Regions from separate parts of the Rhodococcus globerulus genome, predicted to be linked through region 2. Evidence: riboswitches for the same ligand, from Rfam matches in the RefSeq annotation. Region 2 holds a riboswitch; each other region holds the start of a gene.
What was found. Region 2 has a riboswitch for cobalamin ahead of KYT97_RS30410 (ABC transporter substrate-binding protein). Riboswitches for the same ligand answer to the same signal wherever they lie in the genome.
Positions count from the first base shown of each region.

Region 1 (3,287 bases), 1.1 Mb from region 2:
AGGTAGTGGTGGCTCGGTGGCAGATCAGGATCGTGGTAGATCGCGACAGGCTTTTCACCGAATCCCCGCGGCGGCTGGACCATGAGCACGATGTTGTTGAATCGCAGTGCCGCAATGACGATTTCGCCGTCCGGGTCCTGCGAGCGATCGACGTACAGCTCGCCGGGCGCTTCGCCCCAGTGCTCCTCGACACCACTGCGCAGATCTTCAGGCAGGGTGGCGAACCACTCGCGGTATCGCGCCGCCGAAATGCGGATCGGGTTGCCCTCGAGATGCTCGGCCGTGAGCCAGTCGGGATCCTGCCCGCCTGCGGCGATCAACGCGTGAATCAGCGCGTCGCCATCCTTGGCGGCCAACCCGGGAACCGAGTCCGGTCCGTCGGTGGGTCCGAGATCGTAACCAGCGCTACGCATTTCGGTGAGCAGGTCGATTGCGCTGGCAGGTGTATCGAGGCCAACGGCATTGCCGATGCGAGCGTGCTTGGTGGGGTAGGCCGACAGCATCAAGGCAACACGGCGCTCCGGCGTCGGAATATGACGCAACTTGCCGTGACGCACCGCGATGCCGGCCACGCGGGCTGCGCGCTCCGGATCAGGCATGTACGTGGACAGTCCGTCGGAATCGATTTCCTTGAACGAGAACGGCACCGTGATGATGCGTCCGTCGAATTCGGGGACCGCAACCTGCGTCGCGACATCGAGCGGCGACAATCCGTCGTCGTTGGCATCCCAGGTGGCGCGGCTGCTGGTCAGGCACAGTCCCTGCAAGATCGGAACGTCCAATGCGGCGAGTGCTGCCACGTCCCACGCTTCGTCGTCGCCGCCCGCGGATGCGGTGGCCGGCTTGGTTCCGCCGGCCGCGAGAACCGTCACGACCATGGCGTCGGCCCGGCGAAGTGTGGTCAGCAATTCGGCTTCGGCGCTGCGCAGCGAGGCGCAGTAGATCGGGAGCGCGGTGCCGCCGGCATCGGCAATCGCGTCGCAGAGCGCCTGGACGTAGCGGGTATTCCCGGCGAGGTGCTGGGCGCGGTAGTAGAGAACCGCGATGACGGGACCACTGTTGTCGCTGATGTCGGGGGCAAATTCAGCGATTCCCCACGACGGCAGCCGCGTCGGGGCCTCGAAGCCGTGACCGGTGAGCAGCACTGTGTCGGACAGGAAGTGGTGCAGCTGCGCCAGGTTGTCTGCGCCGCCCTCGGCCAGGTAATTGTGCGCTTCAGCCGCAACGCCCGGGGAGACAGTCGAGCACTCCATGAGGTCGGCATCAGGCGCGTGTTCGCCGCCGAGCACCACGACGGGCAGGCCACTGGCCAGGACCATGTCCAGACCGTCTTCCCAGCTCCGACGGCTGCCGAGGATGCGCACGATCACAAGATCGACGCCGTCGAGCAAGCCGGGTAGATCCTCGGAAACCAGCAGCCTGGAGGGGTTTGCCCAGCGATACGAAACGCCGTCTCCGTTGTCCTGGCTTGCGCGAGCGCTCAGCAGATCGGTGTCGGACGTCGAGAGCAGAAGAATCACAGGTGAAACCTTCCTGGGGTTTCGCGCCCCGTGAAAAAGATCTTTCATGGACAGCAGTTGAGGGTCTGACTCGTGTTTACGAACGGAAACACTTCCGCTTGTACACACTCACAGTGGCGCGACCGCACCGGAATCTCACCGGTTTCCTCACCTGCTGTCACTGGTTGACCGTGATGCTACCGGTCGCGGGTCCGTGCTCTGCACGGTCGTACCCTTGAACCATGTCCACAGACCGTTCTCAGCCAGACGCGTGCCCTGGAGCGCTGCAGGTCCACCAGGCCGCAGACGGCCCGTTGGCGCGCGTGCGCCTACCCGGCGGCGCTTTGGCTCCACACCAATTGCAAACGCTGGCCGAGGCTGCCCGCGACGTGGGCAACGGTCAGATGGAACTCACCTCACGTGGGAATATTCAGCTCCGAGCCGTCAAGGACCCCCGCGTATTCGCCGACCGGATCGCGTCCGCTGGTTTGCTCCCCTCGGCAACGCATGAGCGGGTTCGCAACATTCTGGCGTCGCCGCTGTCCGGCCGAATCGGGGGTGTCGCCGATGTGCGTGAGCTGGTTCGCACTCTTGACGCGGCGGTGCAGTCGGACCCCGCGTTGGCGCAGCTACCAGGACGAACACTGTTCACACTCGACGACGGCCGCGGCGACATCAGCGGTCTGCACGGCGATTTCGGACTGCACGCCCACAGCGAATCCGAGCACTCACTCGTCCTCGCGGGGCATCGCACGAACCACCTTGTCCATGTCGACGACGCTGTGCCGTTGCTCCTCGAGGCCGCGCACGCGTTCCTGAATCTTCGGGACAAGCACTGGCGACTGGCCGAAGTGCCAGACGGAATCGCTCGAACGATCGATCATCTGGGCCTTTCAGCGGAATTTGCCGGTGCCGTCGACCTCGCCCCGGATGCGGGGCCGTCGATCGGATGGCTCGAACAACGCGACGGAACCGTCGCATTAGGCGGCGGACTCCGCTTCGGACTCCTGGATGCACGACTCGCCGAATTCCTCGCCGCCATCGAAAAACCCGTGGTCGTGACGCCGTGGCGCTCGATCATGATCTTCGATCTCGACGAAGGCGCAGCCGAGCAGGTGGTGCGAGTTCTCGCTCCGATGGGCTTGATCTTCGACGAGAATTCGCCGTGGCTCGACGTCACAGCCTGCACCGGAAGCCCTGGATGCGAGAAGTCGCTCGCCGATGTCCGGGCGGACGCCATCGAAGCCGTCGAGCAGGGCTCACTACCGATCGAAGGCCGGCAGCACTGGGCGGGCTGTGACCGTTCCTGCGGGCGCCCCCGCGCGAAAGTAGCCGACGTGATTGCGACGACCGACGGTTACCGGGTGAATCAGACCGATCAGTGATACCTCTATCCTGTGCCCCATGATCGAGTACATCCGTGACGGCGCAGAAATTTATCGCCAGTCCTTTGCCACAATTCGGGCCGAAGCCGACCTGAGCCGTTTTCCGGCGGATGTCTCGCAAGCTGTTGTGCGGATGATCCATGCGAGTGGTCAGGTCGACCTGGTCGACGACATCGCGTTCACACCCAACGTCGTCACCGTCGCGAGGGCTGCCCTGCGAGCGGGTGCGCCGATCTTCTGTGATGCGAACATGGTCGCCGCCGGCATTACCCGTAAGCGTCTGCCCGCCGACAACGACGTGATCTGCACACTGCGCGATCCGCAGGTTCCCTTGCTGGCGAACACAATCGACAACACACGCTCTGCGGCGGCTATCGAACTGTGGGGCCCGAAACTCGAAGGC
Region 1 covers NZ_CP079698.1:995,119-998,405, forward strand. The annotation lists gene cobN (cobaltochelatase subunit CobN) at 1-1,520, opposite strand, end outside; cobalamin riboswitch at 1,560-1,690, opposite strand; gene cobG (precorrin-3B synthase) at 1,742-2,884, shown strand; gene KYT97_RS04435 (precorrin-8X methylmutase) at 2,904-3,287, shown strand, end outside.
Region 1: another riboswitch for cobalamin. It lies ahead of cobN (cobaltochelatase subunit CobN); the one in region 2 lies ahead of KYT97_RS30410 (ABC transporter substrate-binding protein).

Region 2 (3,287 bases):
TGCGGCTGACGCCGGACGATCCGACACCCCAATGCTCGAGCACCACGGCGTAGACGTCGCGAACCGACAGATTGGCCGGGCCGATCGTGATCGCCAGCGCGATCGAGAATCCGAGAACCACCAAACCGATCAGGAACAGCACTCCCAGAGTTGACCGGGATTCGAGACGCGCAGTGCGCGTGCTCAATTGGCCAAGCCCCAGTCACGCAGCGCGGTAGCGGTCTTCTCGACACCATCGATCGTGCGGATCGAGGGGTTGAGATCGGCGCCGTTCACAACGATGTACTTCTTGTCCTGCACAGCTTGCAGACGCGAGGTGACAGGGTTGGATTCGAGGAAAGCGATCTTGCTGGCCAGAGCGTCACCGTCGATACTGCGCCGACTCAGGTCCGCGAGCACCAAGGCCGTTGGGTTGCGATCGAGGATGGTTTCCCAACTGACCTGGGGCCATTCGTCCGTCGTATCGGCGAAGATGTTCTCCGCGCCAACAGATTCCGTGATAATTCCGGACGAGCCACAGCAACCAGCCATGTACGGAGTCATGGTGTCGGCAAACCAGAATGCGAGTGAGACCCCGGACGCATCGACGGAATCGGACGCTTTCGCGAATCGATCCTGTAGTTCGGCGACAAACTGTTCGCCTCGATCACGCACGTCGAAAATTGCTGCCAAGTCCCGGATTTCCTGGTAGACAGTCTCGATCTTCAACGGTTCGGTGCGAGCGCCGTCCGCATTCGACGCCGAGGACACCTTGCCGTCGCAGCCGTTGTCGGTGGGCGAGAGGTACGTCGGCACGCCGAGCGCGGCGAACTGATCTCGGCTCGCGACGCCGCCGTCGGCAATCGTGGAGGCAAACGAGGCCGACACGAAATCGGGCTCCGTGTCGAGGACAACCTCGAACGACGGTTTGTTGTCGGCAAGGCGCGGGACTCGATTGTTGTCAACTGCGAGGTTCTCGCGAACGGGATCGGTCCACGTCGCGGTGCCAACCATGCGGTCTGCAAGACCGAGGGACAGCAGGATCTCCGTTGAGCCTTGGTTGAGGGAGACCGCACGTGTCGGTGGTGCGTCGATAGTGACCTGTTGACCACAATTGTCGATGGTCAGGGGGTAGTTGGACGAGCTGGCGTCACTCGCGGTGACGGAGTCGTCGGAGGCGCCGCAGCCGGCCAGACCAAACTCGAGAGCCGAGGTGGCAACAACTGCTGAGGTGAAGCGCATAAAACGCATGAAGAGGGAACTCCTTGCTCAGGGCTCGATCGCGGAGCCGAGAATTCGCCGTGCTCGATCAGCGAGTATCCGGACTTCGATCCCTCGAGAAGGTTCGTCACCGTTGCGCGTCAGCCCTGGACTTGCACCAGGTTCCCTCGCCGATCGTGGCCGCACGAACGGCCACGTCAACCATAACGAGGTGCTGGTTTCTCCTCGCAAACACAGGGGTGGAATTGACCTCGTCAGCACTCGAGGTATCGTGGCCGACATGCAGCGCGTCTATTTCTGGTTTAGCAGGCCGGCCCCGGGTGGGCCTGCCGGCGTAACCACGCGCTGACAACCTCCACCCAAGAGCCGGATTACAGACCGGCTCGCTGGAGTTCACTTCATCTCTGGGGTCGGCCTGAGAACAGGAAACCGAAACCCCATGACTGTCACCATCGACACCACAGCCACATCGGACAGCCTCGACGATCAGCGCACTGTCAGTATCAGTCCGCTGGTTTCGCCGGCGACCGTCCGAGCTCAGCACGCACCCGACGAGGTCGCGGCCGCAACCGTGCGGACCGGCCGTGCCGACACGATCAACATCCTCAACGGTGACGACGACCGTTTGATCGTTGTTGTCGGACCGTGCTCGGTACACGATCCGGAAGCTGCGATGGACTACGCCCGCCGGTTGTCTGCCAAGGCCGAAGAACTGCGGGACGACCTGCACATCGTCATGCGGGTCTACTTCGAAAAGCCGCGCACCACGCTGGGTTGGAAGGGCCTGCTCAACGATCCCCACCTCGACGGCACCTACGACGTGAACACCGGACTTGGTATCGGCCGCAAGTTGCTGCTCGACGTGTCGAGCCTCGGTCTGCCCGTCGGCTGTGAATTCCTCGACCCGATCATGCCGCAGTACATCGCGGACCTGGTCAGCTACGGCGCGATCGGCGCTCGGACCGCTGCGAGCCAGGTTCACCGTCAGCTGTGCAGTGCACTGTCCATGCCGGTCGGCATCAAGAACTCCACCGAAGGTGACGTGCAGGTAGCCGTCGACGGTACCCGCGCTGCGGCAGCGAGCCACGTGTTCCCCGGCACCGACCTCGACGGTCAGGCCGCCTTGATCCGTACGGCTGGTAACCCCGACTGCCACGTCATCCTGCGCGGTGGCAGCGATGGACCGAACTACGACGCCGAGACGGTCGCGGATACCCTTGCCCGCCTGCGCAAGTCGAACCTGCCCGAGCGTGTGGTCATCGACGCGAGCCACGGCAACAGCAGCAAGGACCACGAGCGTCAGGTCATCGTCCTCGACGACATCGCAGCTCGTCTCGCCGGCGGTGAGCAGGGAATCGCGGGTGTCATGTTGGAGAGCTTCATCGAGGCCGGTCGTCAGGACCTGACCTTGGGCAAGGCGGACGAACTCACCTACGGTCAGTCCATCACCGACGCATGCATCGACTGGTCCACAACGGCAGCGCAGTTGGACCGTCTGGCGCAGGCCGTTGCCAGCCGTAGGGGCTGACGCCCCCGTGCGCCTTTCTGGTAGCGCCGACTACCAAAAAGGCGCACAGGGCCGCTAGGCCAGTACTTCTCGCGTGGCCGTGACCAGGCGTTCGAGCCAGGCGTCGGTGCCGACGGCCTGACGTAGCGGTTCGTTGGGCAATTCGATGCTGACCGGCAGTCCGGCAGGCAGGGTCGACCAGATGTCGGCCAGGGCGATGCCGCCGGTGCCGGGCACCAGACGCTCTTCGCGGGCGTGAAGGATCAGTTCTGCGTCATCCGTAGGAGCGGGGGTCGAACCGTCGCACATCTGGGCGTAGTGCAGCCACTCGCGCGGGATGGACGCAAGATCTTCCAGCGTTGTCGCCGAGCGGTCGGTGTGGAGTGCGTCGACCAGGACACTACGAGCCGGACCGTCTGCCGCCGAGACGATCTCGATGGCAGCACGCGCATCGGGCACCGCAGTCCACGGCATGAATTCGAGCGAGGCGACGATGCCGTAGTTCGCGCACAGTTCCGCGAGGCGGGCATAAGAGTCCGTGAGCCGAGCGCGGTCGCGGTCGTCGCCGCCCACCAGAACG
Region 2 covers NZ_CP079698.1:6,648,596-6,651,882, reverse strand. The annotation lists gene KYT97_RS30415 (FecCD family ABC transporter permease) at 1-187, opposite strand, end outside; gene KYT97_RS30410 (ABC transporter substrate-binding protein) at 184-1,230, opposite strand; cobalamin riboswitch at 1,273-1,405, opposite strand; gene KYT97_RS30405 (3-deoxy-7-phosphoheptulonate synthase) at 1,640-2,728, shown strand; gene KYT97_RS30400 (sugar phosphate isomerase/epimerase family protein) at 2,783-3,287, opposite strand, start outside.

Region 3 (3,287 bases), 2.0 Mb from region 2:
ACACCTCACGATTTCCGAGCCGGGCCCGCGTGTCGACGAGTTCGAGAATCACTGCTCCAACCTCCTGTACTGCCGGTAGAGCATCCAGACGAATATCGGCGCTCCCACCAAGGCAGTGATCACACCCACCGGGAGCTCTGTCGATTCCGACACCGAGCGTGCCACCGTGTCAGCAGCCACCATCGCCACTGCGCCCAGCAATGCGGCGGCGGGAAGCAGACGGATTGCTCTGGTACCCACCACAAATCCCGCAAGGTGCGGAATCAGCAATCCGATGAAACCGATGCCGCCTGCGACGCTCACCGCAGCGCCGGCCAGGACGGACACCGCAAGCAGTGACAACACGCGGAAGCGTCGCACGTTCATACCCAAGGCTGCGGCGCCGTCGTCGCCGGTCTGCAGGACGTCCATCCAACGCGCGCTGAGCAGCAACGCAACTCCGACGACAACAAGCGCGACGGTCGGGAAGATCAGCGTCGACCATCTCGAATCGCCGAATCCGCCTGCTATCCAGTGCATCACGGACGTCACGTGCCGATCGTCGGCCAGAACCAGAATGCAGAACGTGATGAGCGCCGAGAAGATCTGGGCCAGAGCAACTCCCACCAGGATGATCGCCGTGGGCTGAGGGTATCTGCCACCGATCACCAGGGCGAGGAACAGCGGGATCATCGCGCCGACAAAGGCCGCGACGGGAATCGTGAAAACGCCCAGGACACCGACACCGATACCCAGCACGGAAACCAGCACCACCATGAAACCCGCGCCGGACGACACACCGAGAAGGTACGGATCGGCCAACGGATTGCGGGTGACCGCCTGTGCCACCGCACCTGAGAGCGCCAACGACGCACCCACCACGGCAGCGGTGAGGGCGCGCGGCAGGCGGGAGTCGATCACTATCGACTCCCGCGCCGCCGTCCACCAGGTCTCGAAAGTCCCTGGCGCCAAGCGTGCTCCGACTATCGCCCACACGTCACCGACGGGAATGCGCACCGACCCGAACGACACCGCCAACCCCAGCATGGCTGCCAGGGCTACCAGCAGTCCGGCCAGCAGAGCGCCGTAACCGGAACGTGAAAGTGTCACTTCGCCGGGTCAGTGCCTGCAGTAGCAGCACCCGGATGGAAAGCGCTCGCAATGGTCTGTGCCGAGCGCACCAAACGGGAACTCTCGAAGAGATCGGCAAGAGGCACCACGACAAATCGGTTCTGCGCGACAGCCGGAGTGGTTGCCATCAACGGCTGGGACCGCAGGAAGTCGATCTTCTGATCCGCTGTCTTGTCTCCGTAGTCGATGACGACGATCGCCTGGGGCGCGCGCTCGGCAACAGCCTCCCAGCTTGCATCGATGTAGGGCTTGGCACCCTCGGAGAAGATGTTTGTCACGCCGGAGTACTCGGCAACCAGTTGCCCGACGCCGACGCCACCGATCGTGGTCGGAACATCCTCACCGCTGTCGTAGAAGAACGCGGATACCGGCGCGGCATCGCCGATCGACGCGCGGACTGCGTCAAGGCCAGAGCTGATCTGTTCGGCTACGGCGCGAGCGGAATCCTCGACACCCAAGACCCGGCCGAGTTGGGTGTAGTCGTTCTCGAGCAGTCCGATATCGGGGAAACCGGTGCCGCAGTATTCCGAGAAGAGGAAGGTATTGATCCCTTTCTCGGCAAACGCGTCGCGTGATCTTCCCTGCTTCTCGTTGAATGCGCTGGTCATTCCGCCGACAACGAAGTCGGGATCCACGTCCAGAATCTGCTCGGCGCTCGGGAAGGTATCGGACAGACTGGGGATCTTATTGAACTGTTCGGCGGTCTCCGCGGTGGGCGGGTTGTCGCTGTATGCCCGTCCGACAATGCGGTCACCCGCGCCGATCTCGATAAGTGCTTCGGTGACATGGCCGTTCAAGGACACAATTCTCTGCGGCGGCGAATCGAAGACCAGTTCACGGTCGCAATTGGTGATGCTGACCGGCTGAGCGAACGACTCCGTCGACGCAGAGTTTTCGGTTGCCTCACCTTTCGAACAACCGGCGGCCATCAACGCAGTCGCGATCAACACGACAACGGCGCGGGTGGGGGAAATCTTGAGTGACACGGGACCTCGCAAAAGGGCTCAGAGCCACGAATGAGAATCCTGGGAGAACACCCACCACGTATAGGGAATCCGCGGGCAGTGCTCTCGCTGGACTTCCGGTTCGTAGACCACGACGAATGGATGTCGCACACCACGCGGCGGGCATTCGGGCTCATTCGTTCTCGATGATTCGAGAACGAACCTACCGTTGCGGGTCAGCGCCGGAATTGGACCGGCTTCCCCCACACGCATGGCTTGCAAGTGCTTCCAGCAGTATGCCTGACACATCCGAACCGAATCGCAGGCGGCCTCGCCGCGTACATTCCGGACTCTCTCCAGAGCACGGTATTCCGCCACGGACCTCGAAAAAGGATTAGCATGCGGTACCACCGAAATTCGGAAACTCTGGACAGATCGGAATAGACGTGAAAAAGATTCTGAATTCCCTTTCCGAGGACGAATACGTGTTGATCCTCGAGACCAAAAAGGATCAGATTGCCGAACTCGACGAAGACGAACTGATCGCCCTGCACACGCGCATTCGTCGAGCCCGCAACAAGTACACAAAGTTGTACCGACGTGCGGGTTCGGCAAAAGTGGCCGAGAAGAAGGGACGCGGATCCGGTAAGTCGGCAAATGCGCGCAACGCCGGCAAAGCAGAAGTTTTCGAAGACGCGCTCAGCAGAGTGAGCCGCCGGCTGGCAGCGGTCTCGCGCCAGAGCGCCCGAGAGCTCAAGGACGAGCGGCTGGGTCGCGCTCGCAAGGACGCACCGTCCTTCAGCGACATCGACACGGGTAACGGAAAGGTCGCGTCCGCGGGCAAGGCTCGCGTCGACGAAACTCGTAGTTCTCCGGGCAAGAAGAAGTTCGAAGCGTCCAGTATCGCCGCCGGTGCACGGCGTCAGGCCAAGAAGGACAATCGCTGACTCCACGCACCAGGTATTAGCCGATGTTGCCGCTGAACGTGACTTACGTTCAGCGGCAACGGTGTGTCATGCCCAGAATCCCTCCCCGGATACAGAATCCCTCCCCCCGATACAGTCGGTACGGCCATGTCCGAAAATTTCACCGGAGTTGATCAATGACACGCTGGGCCCAAACCGTCGTTTCCCGAAAATGGTGGGTGCTCTCGCTCGCAGTTCTCATCGTGCTGATCAGTGGCGTGTGGGGTCTCGGAGTATTCGGAAAGCTCAGCCAAGGAGGGTTTGTCGA
Region 3 covers NZ_CP079698.1:1,921,559-1,924,845, forward strand. The annotation lists gene KYT97_RS08780 (ABC transporter ATP-binding protein) at 1-52, opposite strand, end outside; gene KYT97_RS08785 (FecCD family ABC transporter permease) at 49-1,089, opposite strand; gene KYT97_RS08790 (ABC transporter substrate-binding protein) at 1,086-2,039, opposite strand; cobalamin riboswitch at 2,215-2,342, opposite strand; gene KYT97_RS08795 (hypothetical protein) at 2,501-3,001, shown strand; gene KYT97_RS08800 (MMPL family transporter) at 3,157-3,287, shown strand, end outside.
Region 3: another riboswitch for cobalamin. It lies ahead of KYT97_RS08790 (ABC transporter substrate-binding protein); the one in region 2 lies ahead of KYT97_RS30410 (ABC transporter substrate-binding protein).

Region 4 (3,287 bases), 240 kb from region 2:
CTCACCCAGAACTCCGACAAGACGTGGACCGTCAAGGTCACCAACCGTCGCACCGGTGAAAAGCGCGTCGTGCGTTCACGATTCGTGTTCGTCGGAGCCGGTGGCGGCGCTCTGCACCTGCTGCAGAAGTCGGGCATCAAGGAAGCCAAGGGCTTCGGCGGTTTCCCCGTCAGCGGCGCGTTCCTGCGATGCACCAACCCTGAGCTGATCGACCAGCACAGCGCCAAGGTCTACGGCAAAGCTGCCGTCGGCGCTCCGCCCATGTCGGTTCCGCACCTCGACACGCGTGTCATCGGCAACAAGCCAGGCCTGCTGTTCGGACCGTACGCCGGCTGGTCGCCCAAGTTCCTCAAGCAGGGTCGCTTCACGGACTTGCCCGGTTCGGTCAAGCCCAACAACATCCTCTCGATGCTCGGCGTCGGCGTCAGCGAACTCGGTCTGGTCAAGTACCTGGTCAGTGAGCTCACCAAGAGCGAAACCGGACGCATCTGGGATCTGCGTGAATTTGCGCCCAAGGCGGAGACCAAGGACTGGGAGCTCATCACCGCAGGCCAGCGTGTCCAGGTGATTCGCCGGGCCAAGGGCAAGGGCGGCGTCCTCGAATTCGGTACCGCCGTGGTGGCTGCCGAAGACGGAAGCATTGCCGGACTGCTCGGTGCGTCACCAGGCGCGTCGACGGCTGTTCCCGCGATGCTCGACGTGCTCGAGCGCTGCTTCCCGACCGAATTCCAGGGCTGGAAGGGCAAGCTGCGCGAGATGGTTCCGTCCATCGGCGTCAAGCTCACCGACAACGAAGGACTTTTCAACCAGGTCTGGGATTGGTCCTCGAAGGTGCTCGAGCTCGATTCCTCGGCGTCAACCGATTCTCTTCCGGTCGCGGAGACCGCTGCAACTGTGTGATAGTCGCAACCATGACGGCAACAGCAGCATTGAAGCGTTCATGGGCACTCGACCTCGACAACAAGACTTTCTACGAGTTGTTGAAGCTTCGGGTAGAAGTATTTGTCGTCGAGCAGGCCTGCCCGTACCCCGAGTTGGACGGGCGGGACCTGCTGACGGAAACCCGCCATTTCTGGCTGGAGCAGGACGGCGAGGTGGTGTGCACTCTGCGCCTCCTCGAAGAGCACGACGACGGCACGAAGAGCTTCCGAATCGGTCGACTCTGCACGTCACGTGAAGCACGCGGACAGGGCCATACGACGCGATTGCTGCAAGCTGCGCTGGCCGAAGTGGGCGAAGCGCCGTGCCGCATCAACGCTCAGACCTATCTGGTCGACATGTACAGCAAGCACGGCTTCAAAGCTGACGGCGAAGAATTTATCGAGGACGGTATTCCGCACACCCCGATGCGCCGCGGTGGCGGCGAGGCGTTTGTGCTTGCCAGCTGAAACGCAGTCATACACCCGACCCAGTCGGCTCACGCAATTGTGGGCCGACTAGGGTTTTTTCGATACCGAATGCTCGCGGGGAAGTCCTGTTCGATTCAGGTGCGGTCCCGCCACTGTAAAGATCTCACGAGATCTCAGCCAGATTGCCGCGACGTTCGGATGAAGCCAAGTTCTCGGCGAGGAAACCGAGAGGTGGAGGGATGTCGACGTGCGTGTAGAAGACGATCAGGCAGCGGTGGCGGGTTTCCCGTTCAGCGCGGTAGTAGGCCAGGACCAACTGCGATTGGCGTTGATCCTGTGCGCCGTACACCCCGGAATCGGTGGCGTGCTGGTTCGCGGTGAAAAGGGCACGGCAAAATCCACCGTCGTTCGAGCCTTGACGGCTTTGCTACCGGCTGTCGACGACGCCGGTGTGACGCGTCCGGCCAGGCTGGTCGAACTGCCCGTCGGGGCGACGGAGGACCGCGTGATCGGCTCGATCGACCTCGAGAAGGTATTACGCGACGGTGAGCGCGCCTTCCAGCCCGGACTCCTGGCCGCGGCGCATCAGGGGGTTCTGTACGTCGACGAAGTGAATCTCCTGCACGACCACCTGGTGGACGTTCTTCTCGACGCGGCCGCGATGGGCCGAGTGCATGTCGAGCGGGACGGAATTTCGCACTCCCACGCCGCGAAGTTCGTCCTCGTCGGAACAATGAATCCCGAAGAGGGAGAACTGCGTCCACAGCTGCTGGATCGTTTTGGTCTGGCGGTCGACGTGTCGGCGTCTCGCGACGTGGATGTGCGGATGGAGGTAGTGCGACGACGCCTCGACTACGAGCGCGATCCACAGGCGTTTGCCCGCAGGTATGCGCCGGCCGATCAGGAACTCGCCGCCGAAATCCTTTCTGCGCGTGACAAACTGGATGGCGTGGAGCTGAGCAACCGCGAACTTCGGCGCATCGCGTCGCTGTGCGCGTCGTTCGACGTGGACGGTATGCGCGCCGATCTTGTTCTCGCCCGTACTGCCACCGCTCATGCTGCCTGGCGTGGCGGCAGCGAGGTCGCCGAGGAAGACGTACGAGTCGCAGCGGAACTGACACTGCCGCACCGCCGCCGTCGCGATCCCTTCGACGAGCCGGGCCTCGATCAGCAGCAACTCGACGACGCGATGGATCGTGCAGACGAGGATGCTCGGGCCGGCGAGCCTGAACCACCCGAGAATCCTGAAGGCGGCGAACCTGACGGCGATGAACCCGATGACGGGGGCCCTGATGATGACGGCCCCGACGATGATGGGCCGCAAGACGATCCGGACGGTCCGGGCGGGGGAGTTCGCGCCACCGATCGACCGTCTGCGCCGCCGAGCAGTGCGTTCAAGGCCAAACTTCTCGAAGTTCCTGGTGTCGGTGAGGGTGCGCCAGGCCGGCGTTCGCGCTCCACGTCGTCGCGTGGACGCGTCGTGCGGTCCACCACCGACCGCGGGCACGGTCTGCACCTGACGAGCACGGTGTTTGCCGCTGCGGAATCGCAGATTGCGCGGGGCCGGACGGAGGGCCGTCTGCGGTTGGCGCCGGCCGACCTGCGAGGCGCGATTCGTGAAGGGCGCGAGGGCAATCTGATCGTGTTCGTGGTGGACGCGTCGGGGTCGATGGCGGCGCGCGACCGGCTCTCCGCTGTGACGGGCGCCGTTGTCTCGCTCCTGCGCGACGCTTACCAGCGCCGCGACAAGGTGGCCGTTATCACCGTCCGGGGCCGCGAAGCCGAACTGGTTCTGCCGCCGACGTCGTCCGTGGACATCGCTGTTCGCCGGTTGCAGTCCATGCGAACAGGTGGCAAATCACCACTCGCAGAAGGCTTCTTGCGTGCCCGTGAGGTGATTCTGCGTGAGCGGCTCAGGGATCCGCAGCGCCGCGCGCT
Region 4 covers NZ_CP079698.1:144,915-148,201, forward strand. The annotation lists gene mqo (malate dehydrogenase (quinone)) at 1-900, shown strand, start outside; gene KYT97_RS00610 (GNAT family N-acetyltransferase) at 912-1,388, shown strand; adenosylcobalamin (AdoCbl) riboswitch at 1,441-1,587, shown strand; gene KYT97_RS00615 (VWA domain-containing protein) at 1,624-3,287, shown strand, end outside.
Region 4: another riboswitch for cobalamin. It lies ahead of KYT97_RS00615 (VWA domain-containing protein); the one in region 2 lies ahead of KYT97_RS30410 (ABC transporter substrate-binding protein).